3 regions of the Gordonia rubripertincta genome follow, and region 3 is predicted to be linked to each of the others. Evidence: predicted binding sites of a transcription regulator. Region 3 holds the regulator's gene; each other region holds the start of a gene.

What was found. The regulator LexA, encoded in region 3, represses DNA repair genes until DNA is damaged. The targets are predictions, from matches to a motif close to CGAACANNTGTTCG.
Region 1: cofD (2-phospho-L-lactate transferase) is a predicted target of LexA. The motif match lies at 3,748-3,761, and genes of this name have one in related genera.
Region 2: RVF83_RS14035 (error-prone DNA polymerase) is a predicted target of LexA. The motif match lies at 3,675-3,688, and genes of this name have one in related genera.

What each region holds. Positions count from the first base shown of each region.
Region 1 covers NZ_CP136136.1:4,987,401-4,994,522, forward strand. The annotation lists gene manA (mannose-6-phosphate isomerase, class I) at 1-489, opposite strand, end outside; gene RVF83_RS22735 (hypothetical protein) at 486-1,634, opposite strand; gene RVF83_RS22740 (DUF3499 domain-containing protein) at 1,786-2,346, opposite strand; gene RVF83_RS22745 (metallopeptidase family protein) at 2,449-2,970, shown strand; gene RVF83_RS22750 (WhiB family transcriptional regulator) at 3,066-3,329, opposite strand; gene cofD (2-phospho-L-lactate transferase) at 4,048-5,082, shown strand; gene RVF83_RS22760 (coenzyme F420-0:L-glutamate ligase) at 5,079-6,428, shown strand; gene RVF83_RS22765 (NUDIX domain-containing protein) at 6,425-7,000, shown strand; gene glgC (glucose-1-phosphate adenylyltransferase) at 7,110-7,122, opposite strand, start outside.
Region 2 covers NZ_CP136136.1:3,080,398-3,087,519, forward strand. The annotation lists gene RVF83_RS14020 (DNA polymerase Y family protein) at 1-496, shown strand, start outside; gene RVF83_RS14025 (alanine racemase) at 502-1,587, opposite strand; gene RVF83_RS14030 (SDR family oxidoreductase) at 1,584-3,524, opposite strand; gene RVF83_RS14035 (error-prone DNA polymerase) at 3,702-6,986, shown strand; gene RVF83_RS14040 (DUF167 domain-containing protein) at 7,033-7,122, shown strand, end outside.
Region 3 covers NZ_CP136136.1:4,389,040-4,396,161, forward strand. The annotation lists gene hrpA (ATP-dependent RNA helicase HrpA) at 1-2,321, shown strand, start outside; gene nrdR (transcriptional regulator NrdR) at 2,295-2,762, opposite strand; gene RVF83_RS19925 (LysM peptidoglycan-binding domain-containing protein) at 2,862-3,398, opposite strand; gene lexA (transcriptional repressor LexA) at 3,638-4,345, shown strand; gene RVF83_RS19935 (phosphoenolpyruvate--protein phosphotransferase) at 4,323-6,023, opposite strand; gene RVF83_RS19940 (DeoR/GlpR family DNA-binding transcription regulator) at 6,173-6,943, shown strand; gene pfkB (1-phosphofructokinase) at 6,940-7,122, shown strand, end outside.

The DNA of each region.
Region 1 (7,122 bases), 600 kb from region 3:
CTGCAGTTCGCGCAGCAGGGCGACGGTCTTGTGCGGATCACGGAAACCGGCCAGCGCGTCGAAGGGCGTCGTGGCGACGATCAGCTCCGGTTTGTGCCACGGGTCGCGATAGTTGCGGTCACGGGCCTCGAGAGCCAGGCCGCGGGCGTTCTCCCGCTCGAACCCCTCGCGCGCCTGGTCCGCGGACGGGTGCGCCTGCAACGACAACGCCTCCTCGGCGGCGAGGACCTTGAGCAGGAACGGCAGTCGGTTGCCGAACTCGGCTGCGCTCGCCGCGCCGAGGGTCGCCACCGGATCGGCGTCGATCACTTCGACCAGGTCCTGCTCCGGACCCGAGGGGTCGACGCACCGCGCCGAGCCCGCCGGATGCGAGCCGAACCACAACTCGGCTTCCGGATGCGCCGACGGGACAGGCCTCCCCTGGATCGACGCGATGGCTGTTCGTGAGCCCCACGCGTAGGGGCGCACCACTCCGTCGAGAATCCTCATTGCACCGTGTTCCCAATCAGGCGGAGATACACCGCCGCCATCTCGACCCGCAAGGCGGCGACCAGGAAATCGAGCAGGTCGCCGGGCCCGTCGGCCACCGGGTCCTCACCCGGCACCGGCCGTCGGTCGTCCCACGGTTGCCCGCCGTTCTGCGGCAACGTGTCTCCCTCGTCGGCGCCGACCACCAGGTCGACGTCGCCGAGCCCCATCACCCGCTGCCGGGTGTACCACTCACGACGGGCGGTCGACACCACCAGGATGCGCGGAGCGGGCTCCTGCGCCGGACCGTCGAACTCCGGGTCGTAGAAGATCGAATCGATAGCCGGCGCAGTGCCGGGTCGCGAATCCAGGAGCCGGGACATCCGTGCCACGTCGCCGAGTTCGGCGACGGCACCGACGATCCCGGCGAAGGCGAGAAGACTCGTCACGGCATGAACGGCCAGCACCGAACCCGCCGGCGAATCCGATGTCCACACGGAAGGACGCCCCTGCACGCGGACAGCCAGGGACTTGGCCCGGTTGTGGAAGGTCTCCCGCGACGGGTGCGAGCCCGACGCCTCGGCGTCGAGCGCATCGGCCAGGTCGTCGAGTGCGGGCACCGGGCCGGTCACCCGAACCTGGGTGAGACCGCCGAACACCGCGAGCAGCGCGGCGACGAATCCGACGAACCGGAACCGCGGCTCGACGTCGAACCGCGGGGAGAGATCGATCCCGTTGCCGCCCAGCGCATCTCGGAGGGGACCGGCGACGGGTGCGGCGACGACCACCTCCGCCCGACGGCGCAGCCCACGCGCGGCGGCATCGGCCAGCGCCATGTCACCCGCATCCTCACCGGCCACGACCACCACGTCGAGCGGACCGACCCACCCCGGCAGGACGGGACCCGTCACGACCGGGACGTCGACGCGCGCGGCGAGGGTGGCGACCCCCAGCTCGGCCGCCCGATGCGAGACCTCACTGGAGCCGTGGACGATCACGACGCTGCGGGGCCGCAGATCCGCGAGCGGGGACAGTACGCCCTCACGGACCGCCTCGGCGGTGGCACGAACCTGAGCCCCGGCGAGCGCGACGGCCCGCAAGAGCCCGTCGACGTCCGCAGAGAACAGCTCCTCGGCGTCATCGAGGTCGGGTGTACCGGTACGCATGGGACCAGCGTAGCCAGCCGCGGGGACACACGCCCGGGTACGCGACACAGTCACTCGTTCGACCCCCGGAGAGGCGCAGGACCGGAGTACGAACGGCCGCGGCCCCCGACAACGACACCGGCTTCCACGCCCCCCGCGTGGTGGTGTGCGGTCAGTCGACCGGATCCGGAAGTACCCGCAGATGTCCGCGGCGACCCGGCCGGGGTCGGGTCTGGTGGCGGGGCGCACCCGGGGTTGCTGACGGCTGTGACGGCGAGTCGACGGGGCCGGCGCGATGACGGCCGCTGCGGCGATCGGCGAGGGCGGCGTCGTATGCAGCGTCGGCCGCACGCGCCTCGTCGAGAGCTCGCGAGTCGAAGGCATCGAGAGAGTCGGCCGACGTCCGGTCGGAGTTACGGCCGCGGGGCCCGCTGTCGATGAAACCCGGGCGTCCACCTCCGGCGACGGCGCCGGCCTCGCGGACGGCCTCGGCGAGGGCGGTCAGCTCGTGGTCCTCGGCGGGCACCGAGAATCCCCGCTCACTACGCAGCATCTCCCAGCCCCGCGGGACGGTGATCCGTCGAGCGTGGTCGTCGCACAGATCCCAGGAATGCGGCTCCTGCGAGGTCGCCAGCGGACCGATCACCGCAGTCGATTCGGCGTAGACGAAGGTCAGGGTAGCCACCGCGGATCGGGCGCAGCCGGGTCGGCAGCACAGACGGGGAAGCTTCACGTGACGAGATTAGCCCCCACTGTCCGCAACCACGGACTCGACACGCTCAGAACGGGGGCAGGCGGGGAGACAGAGACCACCGTGACCTCATAGACTCGCGCCATGCGCATCCACCCGAAGCCGACGCCGCGCGGCTCGATCGGCCAGCCGGGAATCCGTCGTGGCCGACGCCGGGTCGGACGGTACCGAGATCGGCGTGGCCGCGGCCTGCGATCCCCGCTGCTGCCGCAGAACGTCCCCGCCTACAACACCCGCTCCGACGAGTTCGACGCCGTCGCACTCGAGGCCTTCGCCGAGATCGACGCACAGTGGCACGACCAGTTGGCCGGACTCGACATCGCCGTCGACGAGATCCCGCGACTACTCCCACGCGATCCCGAGACCGTCGAGTGGCCCGACGAGGTGACCGCCGACGGCGCAGTGCCGCTCGCCCGATTGATCCCCGCGGGGATGGACGTCCACGGGGTGCCCACGCGGGCTCAGATCATCCTGTTCCGCCGGCCGCTGGAGTCACGGGCCAAGAAGGGCACAGATCTCCTCGAGCTCGTGCATGAGGTCCTCGTCCAGCAGGTCGCCACCCATCTGGGCGTCGACGAAGACACGATCGACCGCGGACCTGAATGATCCGCGGTCGATGATCGCGTTCGACGCCTGAGCGTCGAGCGTCCAGCTCTCACTGGGTAATTCGATTGTTCGGAGGACGCCGTTCCGGCGACCTCTCAGATGATTCCGCGCTTCAGGCGACGGCGTTCACGCTCCGACAGACCGCCCCAGATCCCGAAGCGTTCGTCGTTGTGGAGCGCGTACTCCAGGCATTCCGCCTTGACCTCGCAGCCCTGGCAGATTCGCTTGGCCTCACGTGTCGATCCACCCTTTTCCGGGAAGAACGCCTCCGGGTCGGTCTGCGCACACAGTGCACGGTCCTGCCACTGCTCCTCGACGGCGTCGAACAGATCGTCGAAGTCGTTGGGCACCAAGGCCAGATGACGGCGGCCGGTGGCATCGTCTGCGTCGGAATCGACGAGATCGGTTGCACCGCCAACGGATTCGAGTGCGGCCGCACGCGCGGTGCCACCGATCATCGAATCGTCAACGGGTCCAAGGGTGTGAAACTCTGCGGTGCCGATCTCCGGGGTGGATGTCATCACGTGCGGCTCTGCGATGAATTGCGGGCGAATATGTGGTTCAAGCGGATTGCCGATCGGATTGTCCAAAGCCATCGTCGGCGCCTCCTAGCTCGGGATGTTGGTCGTTGACTGTCCTTTGCGAACACGACGTGCTGCCGTACCCACCATTTCTGCCACACCATTTGTACTCGGGGTGCACTGACTCACTGCATCCGTTGTACACAGCGCCCGAGCGACGGCCCCTTCACTGCCGGCACCGGCCCTCAACCAAGTTCGAACATATGATCGAATCCGTTGGAGGCCAGTGGTTCTCGACCTCAGATGTTCTCGATCTCAAACTCGGAATGACACTGATGTGATTAGACACGCCGGAGGCGGTCCCGGTCAAGTTGAATCGAAGAATTCCCTTTACCATCGCGTGCCGACAAATCTGTGACTCGACACGACGACGGCTCGAAGGCGAAGTGAAGATCACACTCCCGAGCCCTCCTCCCCGCCCGCAGGACGGGCGCGACAGCGGCGTACGGGCCCTCGTGGCCGACCACTAGAGTGGCGGTGTGAAGGAGTACCTGCTGTGAAGGTGACCGTACTCGTCGGCGGCGTGGGGGGCGCGCGTTTCCTCCTCGGACTGCGCGAACTGCTCGGCACCACCCCGTTCCCGCCGCATCCCGACGACCCCACGATCGGTGTCGGCGAACATCAGATCACCGCGATCGTGAACGTCGGCGACGACGCATGGATGCATGGTGTGCGCATCTGCCCCGACCTCGACACGTGCATGTACACCCTCGGCGACGGCATCGACCCGGAACGCGGGTGGGGCAGGCGCGGCGAAACCTGGCACGCGAAAGAGGAACTCGCCGCCTACGGCGCCGACCCCGACTGGTTCGGCCTCGGCGACCGCGATCTCGCCACCCATCTGATCCGTACCCAGATGCTCGACGCCGGGTACAGGTTGTCCGATGTGACCGCTGCCCTGTCCCGACGCTGGAGTCCGGGCGTGCGTCTGCTGCCGGTCACCGACGACCGGCACGAGACGCATGTGGTGATCGCCAAGCCGGACGGTGACGAGGGCGAGCGCGTCGCCATCCACTTCCAGGAGTGGTGGGTGCGCCACCGTGCCCAGGTCCCGACCTTCGGCTTCGCACAGGTGGGATCGGACGACACCACACCCGCACCCGGGGTGCTCGACGCGATCACCGACGCCGACGTCATCCTGCTCGCACCGTCGAACCCGGTGGTGAGCATCGGCGCGATCGTGAGCGTTCCCGGGATGCGCAGTGCATTGCGCACCACCAAGGCCCCGGTCGTCGGTGTCTCGCCGATCATCGACAACCGGCCGCTGCGCGGCATGGCCGACGCGTGCCTCTCGGTGATCGGTGTCGAGTCGTCCGCCGAGGCCGTCGCCGGCCACTACGGTGCCCGTAGCGGCAACGGCATCCTCGACGGTTGGCTGATCGCCGAGGGCGACAGCGCGCAGGTCGACGGGATCGCCATCGGCTCCGCACCGTTGCTGATGACCGACCCCCAGGCCACCGCGCAGATGATCCGCGCTGCCTGCGCACTCGTCGACGTGGCCATGCCCGAACAGAACGCGGGCACCGAGTGAGTGACCTCGCCGATCACCGCGCCCCGGGTGGCCTCGAGATCCGGCCGGTCAGCGGGCTCCCCGAGTTCACTGCCGAATCCGACGTCGCCGCCGAGATCCTCGCCGCCGCACCATGGTTGGAATCCGGAGATGTGCTGGTGGTGACCAGCAAGATCATCTCCAAGGCCGAGGGCCGCATGGTCGATGCGCCGGCCGATCCCGAGGAGCGTGATGCGCTGCGGCGCAAGCTCGTCGAGGCCGAGTCGGTGCGGGTACTCGCCCGCAAGAACCGCACGCTGATCACCGAGAACCGTCTGGGTCTGGTCCAGGCAGCAGCCGGGATCGACGGCTCCAACGTCCGCTCCGACCAGCTGGCCCTGCTCCCCGAGGACCCCGACGGCAGCGCGAGACGACTGCGCACCGCCATCGCCGAGCGTGTCGGTCTCGAGGTCGCGGTGATCATCACCGACACGATGGGGCGTGCCTGGCGCACCGGGCAGACCGATGTCGCGATCGGGTCGGCGGGTATCGCTGTCACCCATCCCTACGACGGCGGCACCGACGACTACGGGAACCCGTTGGTGGTGACCGACATCGCGGTCGCCGACGAACTGTCCGCGGCCGCGGACCTGGTCAAGGGCAAGCTCGCCGCCGTGCCGGTGGCCGTCGTACGCGGGTTCGCGCCCGTCGACGACGGTTCGACCGCCGCCGACCTGATCCGTCCCGCCGAGGAGGATCTGTTCCGGCTCGGCACCGAGGAGGCGATCGCGCTGGGCCGTCGGGAGGCCATCCGTACCCGACGCTCCGTACGGGCCTTCGACGACCGGCCAGTCGACCCGGAACTGCTGCGCGCCGCGCTGGGCGAGGCCCTCACCGCGCCCGCGCCGCACCACACCCATCCGGTGCGGTTCGTGTGGGTGCGGTCTGATGAGCGGCGTCGTGCGCTGCTCGACGCGATGACCGCCGAATGGCGTGCCGACCTCGAAGCCGATTCCAAGACACCCGAATCGATCGAGAAGCGACTCCGTCGTGGGCAGATCCTGTATGACGCACCGGAACTGGTGATCCCGTTCCTGGTGCCCGACGGAGTGCACGACTACCCCGACGACCGACGCAACGCGGCCGAGCACACCATGTTCACGGTGGCCGCGGGCGGCGCGGTGGCGAGTCTGCTGATCGCGTTGTCGGTCCGCGAGATCGGTAGCTGCTGGGTCGGCTCCACGATCTTCGCCGCGCCGACCGTGCGTCGTGTTCTCGAACTCGACGCGTCGTGGGAGCCGCTGGGTGCCGTCGCCGTCGGGCACCCTCTCGAGGCTGCTCCGCTGCGCGACGCGGCGCCGACCGACGAATGGGTGATCGAACTGTGAGTGCGGAATCCCTGCATGCCTCAGCTGTCGGGGCACTGACCGCGTGGCAGGCGCCCGACTCGGGGCAGGACAGTCTTCGGCATGCCTATCTCGCGTTCCTCGCCGCCACCCCCGACGCGTGCCTGCGGGCCTGTGCGGCAGGCCATCTCACCGGGTCGGCCATCGTCTTCGACGCCGACCGCAGCCATGTCCTGCTGACCCTGCATCCCCGCGTCGGCAAGTGGATCCAGCTCGGCGGACACTGCGAACCATCCGACGAGACCCTGGCCGCCGCCGCGCTGCGGGAGGCCCGCGAGGAATCCGGCATCCCAGGGCTCGATCTCGACCAGGTCGGCGCCGGCGGTGGCATCGTCCATCTGCACACCCACCCGATCACCTGCTCGCTGGGAGTGCCGACCCGGCATCTCGACGTGCGCTACCGGGTGGTCGCGGCCCCGACCGCCGACGGCGGTCTGCCACAGTTCGAACGCAGCGAGGAATCGGTGGACCTGCAGTGGTGGCCCATCGACGGCCTCCCCCCGGACACCGACGCCGACATCCCGGAGTTGATTCAGGCCGCGCTGCGGGACTGACAAGACCCTGTGTTCACTGGTCGACCTCAACCCGACCCGCAGACGTCGATTGACGTCTGCCGGTCGAGTTGAGGTTCGGCAGTCAAGAACTGGCTGACGCGACCCCCAGCTAGACCCGAATC
Region 2 (7,122 bases), 1.3 Mb from region 3:
ACGCGCCCGACGCTCCCTGGTCCGCATCCAGGGACTGCTGGGAGGCGATGCGGTGCGCATCCCGGTTCTCAGCGGCGGCCGCGGCCCGGCCGAACGGATCACGATGGTGTCCCTCGGCGACGAGCGGACACCGCGCCGCGACCCCTCCGCGCCGTGGCCGGGCCACCTGCCGCAACCCACCCCGACCGTGCTGGTGGAGACGGCGATCAACGTGCTCGACGCCCTCGGCCAACCGGTGCGGGTGACCGAGCGGGGAGCGTTCACCGCTGAACCGGTGACCGTCCGGCTGTCGGAGTCGTCGGGCGGCGGAAGAGGTCGAAAGGCGAGCTGGGGACTGTGCTGGTGGGCCGGCCCGTGGCCGGTCGGCATGGACCGGGCATCCGCGGCGGGGACCACCGAGCTGACCGCCCGTGCGCAGGTCCTGCTCGACGACTCACGCGCCCTGCTGCTCTTTTATCGCGGCGGGGAGTGGATCGTCGAGGGGGTCTACGAGTGAGGGCCTCAGCTGTTGCGCCCCCGCGCGATGACCGGCCAGCGGGTGTCGGAGCCGTCGATCGCCACCAGTTCGTCGACGAGGTTGACCGCGTTGCACACGTGATTCGGCACCACGCGCACGTAACTCCCGATACCGGGGATGCGCTCGTCGGACGCCGTGGCCGGGAATTCCACCACCGCATGATGTTCCGACAGCATCACGATGCGGGCGTCGTGATGATCGAGGAGCCGGCCGTACCCGGTGGCCCAGGGGGCGCGGTCGGCGCCGAGGATCTTGCTACCCGCGTCGAGGACGATCCGGTGGTTGTCACGGCGCACCACGGTCGCGACCGCGGTCAACGAGACCTCGCCGAAGCCGCACGAACCGATCTCCACCTGCTGTGCGTCGTTGAACGGGTACACGCCGGGCCGGATCTCGGTGAGGACGTTCGCCTGCTCGGCGTCGAGCAGGCCGACCGTCGGGGTCGAGCCGCCACTGCGCACCAGTGGTTCGATTCCGTTGGCGCGCAACCCGTCGGATGCCGTCGCCAGTGCGGCCAGTTCCTGGGCGGCCGCGTTGCGTCGGGTGTCCCCGAGACCATAGGAGTGGCCCGGGAAGGTGAACACGCCGGTCACGTCGAGTCCCTCCGCGACGCCTGCCGCGCCGACCGAGCCGGCCAGTTCGGGGGTGACGCCGGTGCGGTGCTGGCCGGAGTCGACCTCGACGAGCACCTGTACCGGCGTCGAGCCCAGCGCTGAGGCGAGATGTCGTGCGCCGGCGAGGGAATCGATTCCCAGTCGCAGGGTGACCCGCTCGGCGAGGGCACGCAGCCGAGCTGCCTGACCGGCGGTCGGCCACAACGGGTACGCGATGAAGATGTCGGTGCATCCGGTGTCGTCCGCGGCGTCGGCGAAGGCCTCGGCCTCGCCGATGGTCGCCACGGTCAGTCCGACCGCGCCGTGCTCGATCTGCAGGCGGGCGATCTCGGCGCACTTGTGGGTCTTGGCGTGCGGTCGCACGTCGACCCCGAAACTCCGGGCTGCTCCGGCAAGACTGGCGAGGTTGCGATCCAGGCGGTCGACGTCGACCTCGAGGTACGGGGTGTCGATCACGCGTCGCGACCACCGGAACGGCGGGCACGCCCCATCGCGGCCGCCGACTCACCGAACAGCAGGTACTCCTGATGCAGGATGCGGGTGGTCAGGTCGGGGATGAAGCGGTGCCCGATCTCGGCGATCGTCCCGACGACCGAGCTGACCCGTTTGGGCCGGTCGACGATCGCGTGCAGGACGCGGGCCGCGGCCTTGTCCGCGTCCCAGGTGCCGGGCTGGTTGTCGTAGGCCTCGGTGGGCGAGATCATGCGCGTCTTCACCAGCGGCAGACGCACATTGGAGAACGTGACGTGATCGGAGACGGTCTCGGTGCCGGTAACGTCGCTGAACGCCTCCAGCGCCGCCTTCGACGCCGCGTAGGCGCCGAAGCGTGGTCCGCGGGACTGCACCGCGATCGAGGTCACGTTGACCACATGTCCCGACCGCCGGGCCACCATGTGCGGCAGGAGTCCGAGGACGAGGTTGACCGCGCCGAAGTAGTTGACCGCCATGACCCGGTGGTAGTCGTGCGAGCGCTGTACAGAGTTCACGGTGGCGCGCCGGATGGACCGGCCGGCGTTGTTGACCAGCACGTCGACGTGACCGTGCTCGGCGAGCACCGACTTGACCAGCGCGTTGACCGACTCCTCGTCGGTGATGTCGCACTGGTAGGCCACCGCCCGGCCCGGCGGGATGCCCTTCTTGCTGGTCGTCGAATTCAATTCGTCTGCGGCGGAATCGAGTTCCTCGGCAGACCGGGCCACGATCATCACGTTGGCGCCGCGGGCGACACACATCCGGGCGGTGGCCTTACCGATACCGCTCGACCCGCCGGTGATGAGGATGTTCTTGCCCACCAGCGGACCCCGGGGGTCACGGCGACGGTTGCGGGAGCGGTCGAGGTGGGCAGACCAGTACTGCCACAGGCCGGGTGCGTACTCGGTGAAGTCGGGGACGCTGATCCCGTGCTCGTGGAGAACGGCGAGGGTGGCGTCGGAGGAGAAGTCCACCGGCAACGACACCGCGTCGAGCACCGCCGACGGGATACCTTGTTGGGCGGCAAGGAGATTGCGGCCGACGCGGGCCGGTCCCATGGCCGACAGAGCGAGCGCGGGCTCGACCACCGAGTGCGGGATGACGTCGAAACCGCGGGGCGCACCGAAGGCCGGGGCGAGGGCGTTGTACATCTCGGTGGTGGTCAGCGAACGCCGGTCGCCGAGATGGAACACCAGTCCGCTGCGTTCGGGGTCGACGGCTATGAGCGCGACCATCGCGGCGGCGACGAAGTCGACGGGCACCATGTTGAGAGTGCCGAGATCGGGCATCGGCAATCGCAGCCTCGACGGCAGGTGGCCGAGCGTGGCGAGGTGACCGAAGAAGTAGTAGGGGCCGTCGATCTTGTCCATCTCGCCGGTTCGCGAGTCGCCGACCACGATCGAGGGTCGATACACCCGCCACCGCAGGCCCTCGCGTTCGCGGACGACCCGCTCCGCCTCGAACTTGGTCCGGTGATATGCCGTCGGAAAACCTTGGCCGACTTCGAAATCGGCCTCGGTGAACCGACCGCGGTGATCGCCGGCGACGGCGACCGAGGACACGTGGTGGAACAGTGCGTCGTGGGCGATGGCGAAGTCGGCGGCGCGCGAGGTGCCGATGACGTTGGCCGCACGCTGTGACTCGGCGTCGGCGGCCATGTCGTAGATCGCCGCGAGGTGAACCACATGGTCGAACTCCGGCAGGTCATGCGCGTCGAGGCCGAGGCCCGGGCTGGTCAGGTCCCCGACGACCGGGGTCACCCGACCGGTGGCGCCGAGCTCGTCGAGCAGGACGTCGAAGGCCGATCGTGAGGATTCGCGAACGAGGGCGTGGATGGTGGCGCCGGGGTCGACGGTCAGAAGTCGATCGATGACGCGTCGGCCGATGAATCCGCTGCCTCCGGTGATGAAGTAGCTGGTCATGTAGGGATCCCATCATGTGAGCGGGCGAGTCGCCCGCTGGATGTCCTCGTCCCCCCGATGGGAGCTGGAATCTATCTGGTACTGAGGGTTGCACTTACCTCGGCCGAGCGCAATGATCCTTGCGGAATCAAAGGGTTCCGAATGTCGTGTCGAACTTATGTTCGATAGACTGTTCGGGTGGGCTGGGATCAGGGACCACCGACGTGGTCGGAGATGGAGCGGGTGCTCTCCGGTCGGGCGCCCGGCGGCGGTCGTCCGGGCACCGCCTTCGGTCCCGACGACAGCGACCACGCGATGTTCCCGGGAGACGGCGGCGACAGTCCGGCCTGGTCGCGCAAACGCGGCGCCTACCAGGCGGAGGACATCGCGCGCGGCTCGTCGTCGGTGGCCTATGCCGAACTCCACGCCCACAGCTCGTACAGCTTCCTGGACGGCGCGTCGATGCCGGAGGAGCTGGTCGAGGAGGCGGAACGCCTCGGACTCCAGGCGCTGGCCGTCACCGATCACGACGGCTTCTACGGCATCGTCCGGTTCGCCGAGGCGGCCCGCGAGTTCAGGATGCCGACGGTCTTCGGTGCCGAGCTGTCGCTGGAACCCGACATCGCCCGGACCGGCCTCAACGATCCGCCGGGAGAACACCTGCTGGTCCTCGCCCGCGACGGCGAGGGCTATCGGCGGCTGTCGCGGACCATTGCCGAGGCGCACATGGTGGCGGGCGAGAAGGGGTTGCTGCGCTACGACCGCGACGCCCTGGCCGGTGCGGGCGACGGACACTGGCTGGTCCTCACCGGCTGCCGGAAAGGTGCGGTCCGGCGTGCGCTGGACCGCGGCGGCGTCCCGGCCGCGGAGATCGCGCTGCGGGAGATGATCGAGACCTACGGCCACGGCAACGTCGTCCTCGAACTCACCGCTCAGGGCATGCCCGACGACGACGAACGCAACGGTGTGCTCGCCGGTCTCGCCGCCCGCATCGGGGTGCCGACGGTTGCGACCACCGGTGCGCACTTCGCCGCACCCCGACGCCGCCGGCTGGCGATGGCGATGGCGGCGGTCCGGGCACGCACCGACATCGAGACCATCGCCGGTTGGATGCCAGGCGTCGCCGGTGCGCACCTGCGCAGCGGCGACGAGATGGCCCGACTGATGCCCGCGCACCTCGACGCGATCGACAACGCGGTCGGTATCGCCGCCGACTGCGCCTTCGAGCTCGGTCTGATCGCACCGGAGTTGCCGCCGTTCGACGTGCCGGAGGGATACACCGAGGCCAGCTGGTTGCGCGAACTCACCATGACCCGCGCCCGGCGCCGATACGGCACACCGGTCGAACATCCGCAGGCCTACCGGCAGATCGAACACGAACTCGCCATCATCGAAACCCTCACGTTCCCCGGCTATTTCCTCGTCGTCGCCGACATCGTCGACTACTGCAAGGCCAACGACATCCTCTGTCAGGGCCGGGGGAGCGCCGCCAACTCGGCGGTCTGTTACGCCCTGGGGATCACCAACGTCGACCCGGTCGCCAACAAGCTGCTGTTCGAGCGATTCCTCGCGCCGGAGCGCGACGGGCCACCCGACATCGACATCGACATCGAGTCCGACCGTCGTGAGGAGGCCATCCAGTACGTCTACCGCCGGTACGGCCGGGATCGCAGCGCGCAGGTGGCCAACGTCATCACCTATCGCGGCCGCTCGGCGATCCGGGACATGGCGCGGGCGCTCGGATACGCGCCCGGGCAGCAGGACGCCTGGGCCAAGTCCCCGGACACCGCACCTTCCGACGTGACCGATCTGGCCGGTGAGATCCTCGGCATGCCACGCCATCTGGGCATCCACTCCGGGGGGATGGTGATCTGCGACCGGCCCATCGCCGACGTCTGCCCCACGGAGTGGGCGCGGATGGAGAACCGCAGCGTGCTGCAGTGGGACAAGGACGACTGCGCGGCCATCGGGCTGGTCAAGTTCGACATGCTCGGCCTCGGGATGCTCTCCGCGCTGCACTATGCGATCGATCTGGTCGCCGAGTACAAGGGCATCGAGGTCGATCTCGCCACACTCGATCTCGCCGAACCGGCGGTCTACGAGATGTTGTGCCGCGCCGATTCGGTCGGCGTGTTCCAGGTGGAGTCCCGCGCCCAGATGGCGACCCTGCCGCGGCTGAAACCGCGTTGCTTCTACGACCTGGTCGTCGAGGTGGCGCTGATCCGCCCCGGTCCCATCCAAGGCGGTTCGGTGCATCCCTTCATCAAGCGGCGCAGCGGGGAGGAGCCGGTCACCGTCGAACACCCGTCGATGCACAAGGCCCTCGAGCGGACGCTGGGCGTGCCGCTGTTCCAGGAGCAGCTGATGCAACTGGCCGTCGACGTCGCGGGCTTCGACGCCTCCGAAGCAGACCAACTACGTCGGGCGATGGGCTCCAAACGTTCGCCGGAGAAGATGGAACGACTGCGCAGACGCTTCTACGCCGGCATGGAGAAGCTCCACGGCATCACCGGCGAGACCGCCGACCGCATCTTCGAGAAGATGGCCGCCTTCGCCAACTTCGGCTTCCCGGAGAGTCATTCGCAGAGTTTCGCGTCGCTGGTCTTCTACTCGTCGTGGTTCAAGCTGCATCACCCGGCGGCGTTCTGCGCGGCGCTGCTGCGGGCACAACCGATGGGTTTCTACTCGCCGCAGACCCTGGTCGCCGACGCCCGCCGGCACGGGGTGGCGGTCCATCGTCCCGACATCAACGCCTCCCTCGCGCACGCGACGCTGGAGAACGAGGGCCTCGACGTGCGGTTGGGGCTCGACGAGGTGCGCGGGGTCGGGGAGGAGGTGGCCCAGCGGATCGTCGACCGGCGTGCCGACGGGCCGTACACCGACATCACCGACGTCTCCCGCCGGGCCGCGTTGAGCGCCAAGGAACTCGAGGGGCTCGCCGGGGCCGGGGCCTTCGACGGTTTCGGTCTCAGCAGGCGCCAGGCGCTCTGGGAGGCCGGGGCGGCCGCGACCGTCCGCGACGACCAACTGGAACTACGCTCGGCGGGTGCCACGCCGACGCTGCCCGGCCTGTCCGACATCGAACTGGCGGCCACCGACGCGTGGGCCACCGGCATCACCCCGAAGTCGTATCCGACGCAGTTCCTGCGCCCTCGGCTCGACGCGATGGGGGTGGTGGCCGCGGACCGGTTGCTGTCGGTGCCCGATGGCGCACGCGTACTGATCGGTGGGGCGGTGACACACCGCCAACGACCTGCGACGGCCTCCGGAGTGACCTTCATCAACCTCGAGGACGAGACCGGGATGGTCAACGTGGTGTGTTCCGTCGGCCTCTGGGCGCGGTACCGTGTACTGGCACAGACAGCACCGGCATTGCTGGTGCGCGGTCGGGTACAGAATGCTGAAGGTGCCGTGACCGTCGTCGCAGATCGTTTGCAGCGCATGGATCTTCGGGTGGGAACCAGATCCAGGGACTGGCAGTAGCCCGTAGGGGTCCTGCCGGAGTCACAACTACGAATCGAGGACATCGATGTCGCAGCAGGTCGTGGTGACCGTCAAGCCGAAGAGCAGCAAGGGTCCGCTGGTGGAAGCCGGACCCGACGGAGCCCTCACCATCTAC
Region 3 (7,122 bases):
GCGAACGTCCCGCCGAACACCGCGAGGCCGCGGATGCCTCCCACCGTCGCTTCGTCGTGCCGCAGTCGGACTTCCTGTCCTATGTCGAGCTGTGGCGCTACCTCGAGGAACAGCGCAAGGAGTTGTCCGGCAGCAGGTTCCGGCGGATGTGCGAACGGGAGTTCCTGCACTTCCTGCGCATCCGGGAGTGGCGGGACCTGCACCGGCAGCTCACCGAGATCGTCAAGGATCTCGACTGGCCGGTGAACCCGGCCGGTTCCGACCTCCCCGAGGTCGACGCCGACGCGGTCCACCGCGCGATCCTCTCGGGCCTGCTGTCGAACATCGCCGCGCGCAACACCGAGGGCCGCGAGTTCACCGGGGCGCGAAACACGACGCTGATGATCTTCCCGGCGTCGCCGCTCGCCAAGAAGCCGCCGCCGTTCATCATGGCCGCGGAGGTCCTCGAGACCTCGCGACTGTTCGCACACACCGTCGCCGGGATCGATCCGCTGTGGGCGGAGAAGCTCGCCGGCGATCTGGTCAAGCGCACGCACAGCGAGCCGCACTGGTCGTCGAAGCGCGGTGCCGCGATGGCCTACGAACGGGTCACGCTGTACGGCGTGACCCTCGTCGCGCGTCGTCGCGTCGACTACGGGCCGATCGACCCGGTCGTCTCCCGCGAACTGTTCATCCGCCATGCCCTCGTCGAGGGCGACTGGCGTACGCAGCACCCGTTCTTCGAACGCAACCGCGCCCTGCTCGACGCCGCCTCCGACGTCGAGAACCGCATGCGCACACGTGGACTGGTGATCACCGAGGATCAGCTGTTCGAGTTCTACGCCAAGCGCGTCGGAACCGAGGTCACCTCCGCTCGGCACTTCGACACGTGGTGGAAGAAGGCCCGACGCTCCGACGAGGCTCTGCTCGACCTCAAGCCCGAGGACGTGGCGGCGAGCACCGAGGCCGCGCCCACCGACTACCCGGGTGCCTGGCAACAGGGCGACACCCGACTCGAACTCCGCTACCGGTTCGAACCCGGTGCACCCGATGACGGTGTCACCGTGATCATCCCGCGCGCACTGCTCCCCCACGTGCGCTCGGCGGGATTCGACTGGTCGGTGCCCGGCATGCGGACGGAACTGGCCACGGCACTGGTGAAGTCGCTGCCCAAACGGCTGCGCAAGTCCATGTCCCCGGCACAGCGTTTCGCCGAGTTGGCCCTGGCCCGTCTGACGCCGCGCAGCGAGCCACTCACGGTCGGACTCGCGCGCGAACTCTCCACGATCACTCAGATGACGGTCACCGCAGCCGATTTCGACGTCGACCGGATTCCGGCCCACCTCAAGATGCATTTCGCCGTGGTCGATGACGCCGGGAACATCACCGCGCGGGCCGATTCCATCGCCGAGCTCCAGCGTGCGGGCACCCCTGCCGCCACGAAGACGGTGAAGCGCACCTTGTATCGCACCTGGACCGACGACGGAATCGGGACCCTCGCCGCACAACGGACAGTCGACATCGCCGGTCAACGACTCACCCGCTACCCGACCATCGACGCGATCACCGACGAGGCCGGGCGGACCCGCGGGGTGGTCGTGATCGACGCCGCGTCGGAGCAGACCCGTGATCGATTGGCGGAGAGAGGGATCGTCGCACTGCTCGACCTCGCGATCCCACCCCTGCACCGACGCGTCGCCGGCTCGCTGGGGGCGGCGGGCCGACTCGCGTTGAGTCAGAGCCCCTACTCGGACCTCGATGCGTTGCTGGCCGACTGCACACGCCGTGCCATCCGCGATGTCGTCGCGGGCCTCGACGCCGCAACTCTGTCCGCGGTGCGTTCACCCGAGGCATTCAGCGCGCTTACGGAGAAGTTGCGGCCGCGGATCTCCGAAGCGGCGCCGGAATACTTCTCGCTCGCGGTCGAATCCTTTGGTTGGGTGGCGCCGGTACGCGCCGCGATCGACCGTCACGCCGGTTCGCTCGCGGCCGACGACGTCGCCGAACAGCTGGAAAATCTCGTCTTCGACGGATTCGTCGCCGCCACCGCCCGGCGACATCTGGAGAACGTGCCGCGTTATCTCGCGGCGGCCGAAGCCCGGCTGACGGCACTGCCGGCCTCCGCGGCCCGGGATCAGGCGGGAGTCGCCGTCGTCGACCGGGTGACCGAGCGGTGGGCGCAGAGACTGACTCAGGTTCCCGAGCACCGGAAGGCGGCCGTCAACGACGAGGCACAGTGGCTCGTCGAGGAGCTGCGGGTGGGATTGTTCGCCGAGCGGCTCGGCACCGCCTACCCGGTGTCGGAGAAGCGGGTTCTACGAACTCTTGACCGACTCGGCTGAGGCGGCTCGGAGGTCGTCGATCTCGCGCTGGAAGTCCTCGACCGAGTCGAACGAGCGGTACACCGACGCGAAACGCAGGTATGCGACCTCGTCGAGGTCGCGCAGCGGTTTGAGGATCGCGAGTCCGACCTCGTTGCTGGGGATCTCGGCCGACCCGCTGGCACGTACCGTGTCCTCGACCTGCTGGGCCAGCTGGGCCAGTGCGTCCTCGGCGACGTGGCGTCCCTGGCATGCGCGCCGGACTCCCCTCATCACCTTCTCGCGACTGAACGGTTCGGTCACGCCGTTGCGTTTGACCACCGCGAGCACAGCGCTCTCCACGGTCGAGAAGCGTCGCCCACACTCCACGCAGGAGCGGCGGCGCCGGATGGCCTGCCCCTCATCAGCGACACGCGAGTCGATGACCTTGGTGTCGTCGTTCTTGCAGAAGGGGCAGCGCATCGTATCCTCACGCAGGTCACGGGACACTCTGATGCAGCCGGGCCGCATGCCAGGCCGGTAGTCGGCCGGTCCCTGTGACATCGAGGATACCGCCCGCGCTCAGTGGTACCGGGGGGCGAGGAGCGGCTGGCCGACGCGCAGGCCGCTCGACGGGAGGTCGTTCAGCTGGATGATCTCGTCGACGACTGCCTCACGCGGCATCTCCGGAGCCACGCGCGACGCGATGGTGCTCAGCGAGTCGCCCGAGCGCACGTGCACGACCTCGGTGCCGACCGAGGACGGTGTGACCGTTGCGGCGTAGTTCTGCCCGACGACCGCGATGACCCACACGGCCAGCGCGAGTCCGACGCCGGCGAGGATGGCCGTCGCCGTGCGTCGCCGCCGCCGGATGACGGCCGAGGGTGCGGGCTGCGCGGGGCGCGACACCGGCACGACCGGTGCACGGCCGCGCATACCGACCGGCGAGGCGCACTGGGTGGAGGCGACCCGACGGACCCGGACCGCCGACTCCGGCACCGGACGGCCGTCGACGGGGCGGCGGCCATCGCCGCGGCGCATCGGGCGCGGACGTTCCAGGACGTCACCGCGGGCCGGATCGGTGGAGCGGACGGGGTCGATGAGAGTGGCGGTGCGCATGGTGCCCTCCGTGTTTCCGGTCGAACTCCGTCCGGGCGTCCGACTGCGTCGTCGGCGTTCGAACTGTTCGAGTGTCGATCACCTGTTCGATGAACTGATGTTCGATTTGTAGCACGGCACTCCGACAATTGTCTCGCGACACGTCGAACAAATGTTTGATGCGGCCGGCATTCTGGGCTAGGGTCGTCGGCAGACAAGCGATCTACCAGCACGTTCGGAAATCGAGAGGAAGCCCGATCATGAGCGATGACGGCGGTAAGCGCACCGGAGCGCGGGGCGCCGACGAGCCCGTCACCCCGGCAGACATGGCGGCGGCCGAGGCCTCGCTGACGCCGCGGCAGCGCGGAGTTCTCGAGGTGATCCGCAAATCCGTGCGCGAACGCGGTTACCCGCCCAGCATCCGCGAGATCGGCGACGAGGTGGGTCTCACCTCGACCTCCTCCGTCGCCCATCAGCTACGGACCCTCGAACGCAAGGGCCTGCTCAAGCGCGACGCGAATCGTCCGCGCGCGGTCAACATCGCGCCGAGTGAGCCGCCGACGCCCACCTCGCCGACCGGTGGTGCGCTACCCGAGCCCACCTTCGTGCCGGTCCTCGGCCGGATCGCCGCCGGCGGCCCGATCCTCGCGGAAGAAGCAGTCGAGGACGTGTTCCCGCTCCCCCGCGAGCTGGTCGGCGAGGGCTCGTTGTTCCTGCTGAAGGTCGTCGGCGAGTCGATGATCGACGCCGCGATCTGCGACGGCGACTGGGTGGTGGTCCGCCAGCAGAACGTGGCCGACAACGGTGACATCGTGGCCGCGATGATCGACGGCGAGGCCACGGTGAAGACCTTCAAGCGCCAGAAGGGTCATGTCTGGCTGATGCCGCACAACGAGCTGTTCGACCCGATCCCGGGCGACGAGGCCGTCATCCTCGGCAAGGTCGTCACCGTGATGCGGCGGATCTGACCTCTTCGTTCTCGAGAACCGCGGCGGCCGCCGCGCGAGCCGCAGCCGGATCGGCGGTGGCGAGCGCGGCTGCGGCCGCGTTTTCGCAGGTCGCGCGCGACACACCGGCGAGCCGGGCGCCGACCGCAGCGGCCGCCACCGGAGCACTCGACAACGAGGTCACCCCGAGCCCGACCAGTACACAGGCGAGGATCGGGTCCGCCGCGGCCTCGCCGCACACGCCGACCGGTTTCCCCTGATCCCGTCCGGCCCGCGCAACCGTCGCGATGAGATGCAGGACGGCCGGCTGCCACGGATCGGTCAGCGAAGCGAGATCGGCCGACATCCGGTCGGCGGCCATCGTGTACTGCGTGAGGTCGTTGGTGCCGATCGAGACGAAGTCGACCTCGGCCAGGATCGCGGGTGCGAGGATCGCGGCGGCGGGGACCTCGATCATCACCCCGGCGGTCAGCCCCCGTTCGCGCACCTGTGCGGCGAAAGCGGCCGCCTCGGACGGTGACGCGATCATCGGTGCCATGACCCAGGGGCTCGTCTCGGAGCCGTCGGCGGCGCGCGCGATCGCGTCGAGCTGGTGGGCGCGGATCTCGGGGTGCGCCAAGGCGATCCGGTCGCCCCGTACGCCCAGCGCCGGATTGGGCTCCTCGGGCTGGTTGACGAAGCGCAGCGGCTTGTCCGAGCCGGCGTCGAGGGTGCGGATGACGACCTTGCGGCCACCGAACGCGTCGAGCACCTCGCGGTAGATGTCCGCCTGCTCCTCCACCGACGGTTCGTCGGCCCGTTCGAGGAAGGCCAGTTCGGTGCGGAACAGTCCGACGCCCTCCACCGGATGGTCGGTGGCCGCGCGGGCCGACGACCCGTCGGCGACGTTGGCCAGGATCGCCACCTCCACGCCGTCGGCGGTGCGGCCCGGACCCGACCAGCCGGCGACCAGGGCCGCCTGACGCGTGTGCTCGTCGACACGGGCGCGGGCTGTGGCGTCGTCGGGTTCCACGACGATCTCACCGGTCGTTCCGTCCACGAGTATCACTGTGCCCGAACTGATCCCGGCGAGATCGGGGACCGCGACGACACACGGGATGCCGAGCTGCCGGGCGATGATCGCGGTGTGGCTGGTCGGCCCGCCCAAGCGGGTGACCAGTGCGATGGTGGTGGCGGGATCGAGACCCGCGGTGTCGGCGGGCGCGAGGTCGTCGGCGAGGAGGACCGAGGGCACGTCCGGCGTGGGCACGCCGGGTTCGGGCAGGCCCAACAGTTCGGCGAGGACGCGGTCGCGGACATCGTTGAGGTCGGTGACGCGCTCGGCCATGAGTCCACCGAGCTTGGTGAACACGGCGGCGAACTGTTCGGTGGCGGCGACAGCGGCCGACGGCGCCGAGGCCCCCTTGGCGATGAGTCCCGAGGCGGCACCGATCCACCCGCGGTCCTCGGCGAGCCCGGCGGTGGCGGCGAGTACCTCGGCGGCGACGCCGGTGTTCTGCGATGCACGTTCACGCAGGCGCGCGGCGACCGCCGCCGCGGCGGCGGTGAACCGTTCGGCCTCGTCGGCGCGGAGGTCTTCGGCGATCTCGATGCCTGCGCCCAGCGCCTCTGCGGAGTGGTCGGGTCGGCGGCCCGGCCAGAGTGCGGGCCCGAGAGCCACACCACCGACGACCGGCGTCCCCGTCAGAATCTGCGTCATGTGACCACGGTTACAAATTCTTCTTGACTTGTCAACACAAACAGGCGTAAACACAGTAACTACAACACGCAAAGCCACATGTTCCCACATTCGCCGGCCCGACCAGGGCCTCGGGAACAAGCCGCGGGAACGATCAGAACGGAGCCGGTGTGTACGCCGAGGAGAGACAGCAGGCCATCGCCGAGGAGGTTCGCGTCGCAGGGCGCGCCTCGGTCGCCGAGCTCGCCGCGAAATTCGACGTGACCAGTGAGACCGTCCGCCGCGACCTCGCGGTCCTCGAACGCGGCGGGCTCCTGCAGCGCGTCCACGGCGGTGCCGTCCGCCCCGAGGTCCTGCGCGTGATCGGCGAACTCGGCATCGCCGAACGCGAGACGGAACAGACCGAGGAGAAGGCGGCCATCGGCCGTGCCGCTCTCCGCTTCCTCCCGCCGGACGGCGGATCGGTTCTGTTCGACGCAGGTACCACCACCTTCCGGGCCGCCGAGGCCATGCCGCGCGACCGCGGCCTCACGGTGATCACCAACAGCCTCCCGATCGCCGGGCTGCTCGCCGGACACCACGCCGACGGTCTCCACGCCCTCGGCGGTCGCGTCCGCGGGCTCACCCAGGCGACGGTCGGCGCCGAGACCGTCGCCGCCCTGGGACGTCTCCGCGTGACGACCGCGTTCATCGGCACCAACGGACTGAGCGAGGCACACGGACTGTCCACCCCCGATCCCGACGAGGCGGCGGTGAAGGCAGCGATGGTCGCCGCGGCACGACGCGTGGTCGTCCTCGCCGACAGTTCGAAGATGGAGCGCGAGGAACTATCCGGATTCGCCGGCATCGACGACATCGATGTCCTCATCACGGACTCCGGCATCGATCCGCGGTTCTCCGCCGCATTGTCCGCCCGCGGCGTCGAGGTCGTGATCGCGTGATCCTCACCGTCACCGCAAATCCGAGCGTCGACCGGACCCTCGAACTCGCCACGCCGCTGCGACGCGGCGAAGTCCAGCGGGCCGGCGTCGTCCGCGCCGAACCGGGCGGCAAGGGCGTCAACGTCGCCCGCACCGTTGCCGCCGCCGGCCTCTCGACCCTGGCCCTCCTGCCCGCTCGC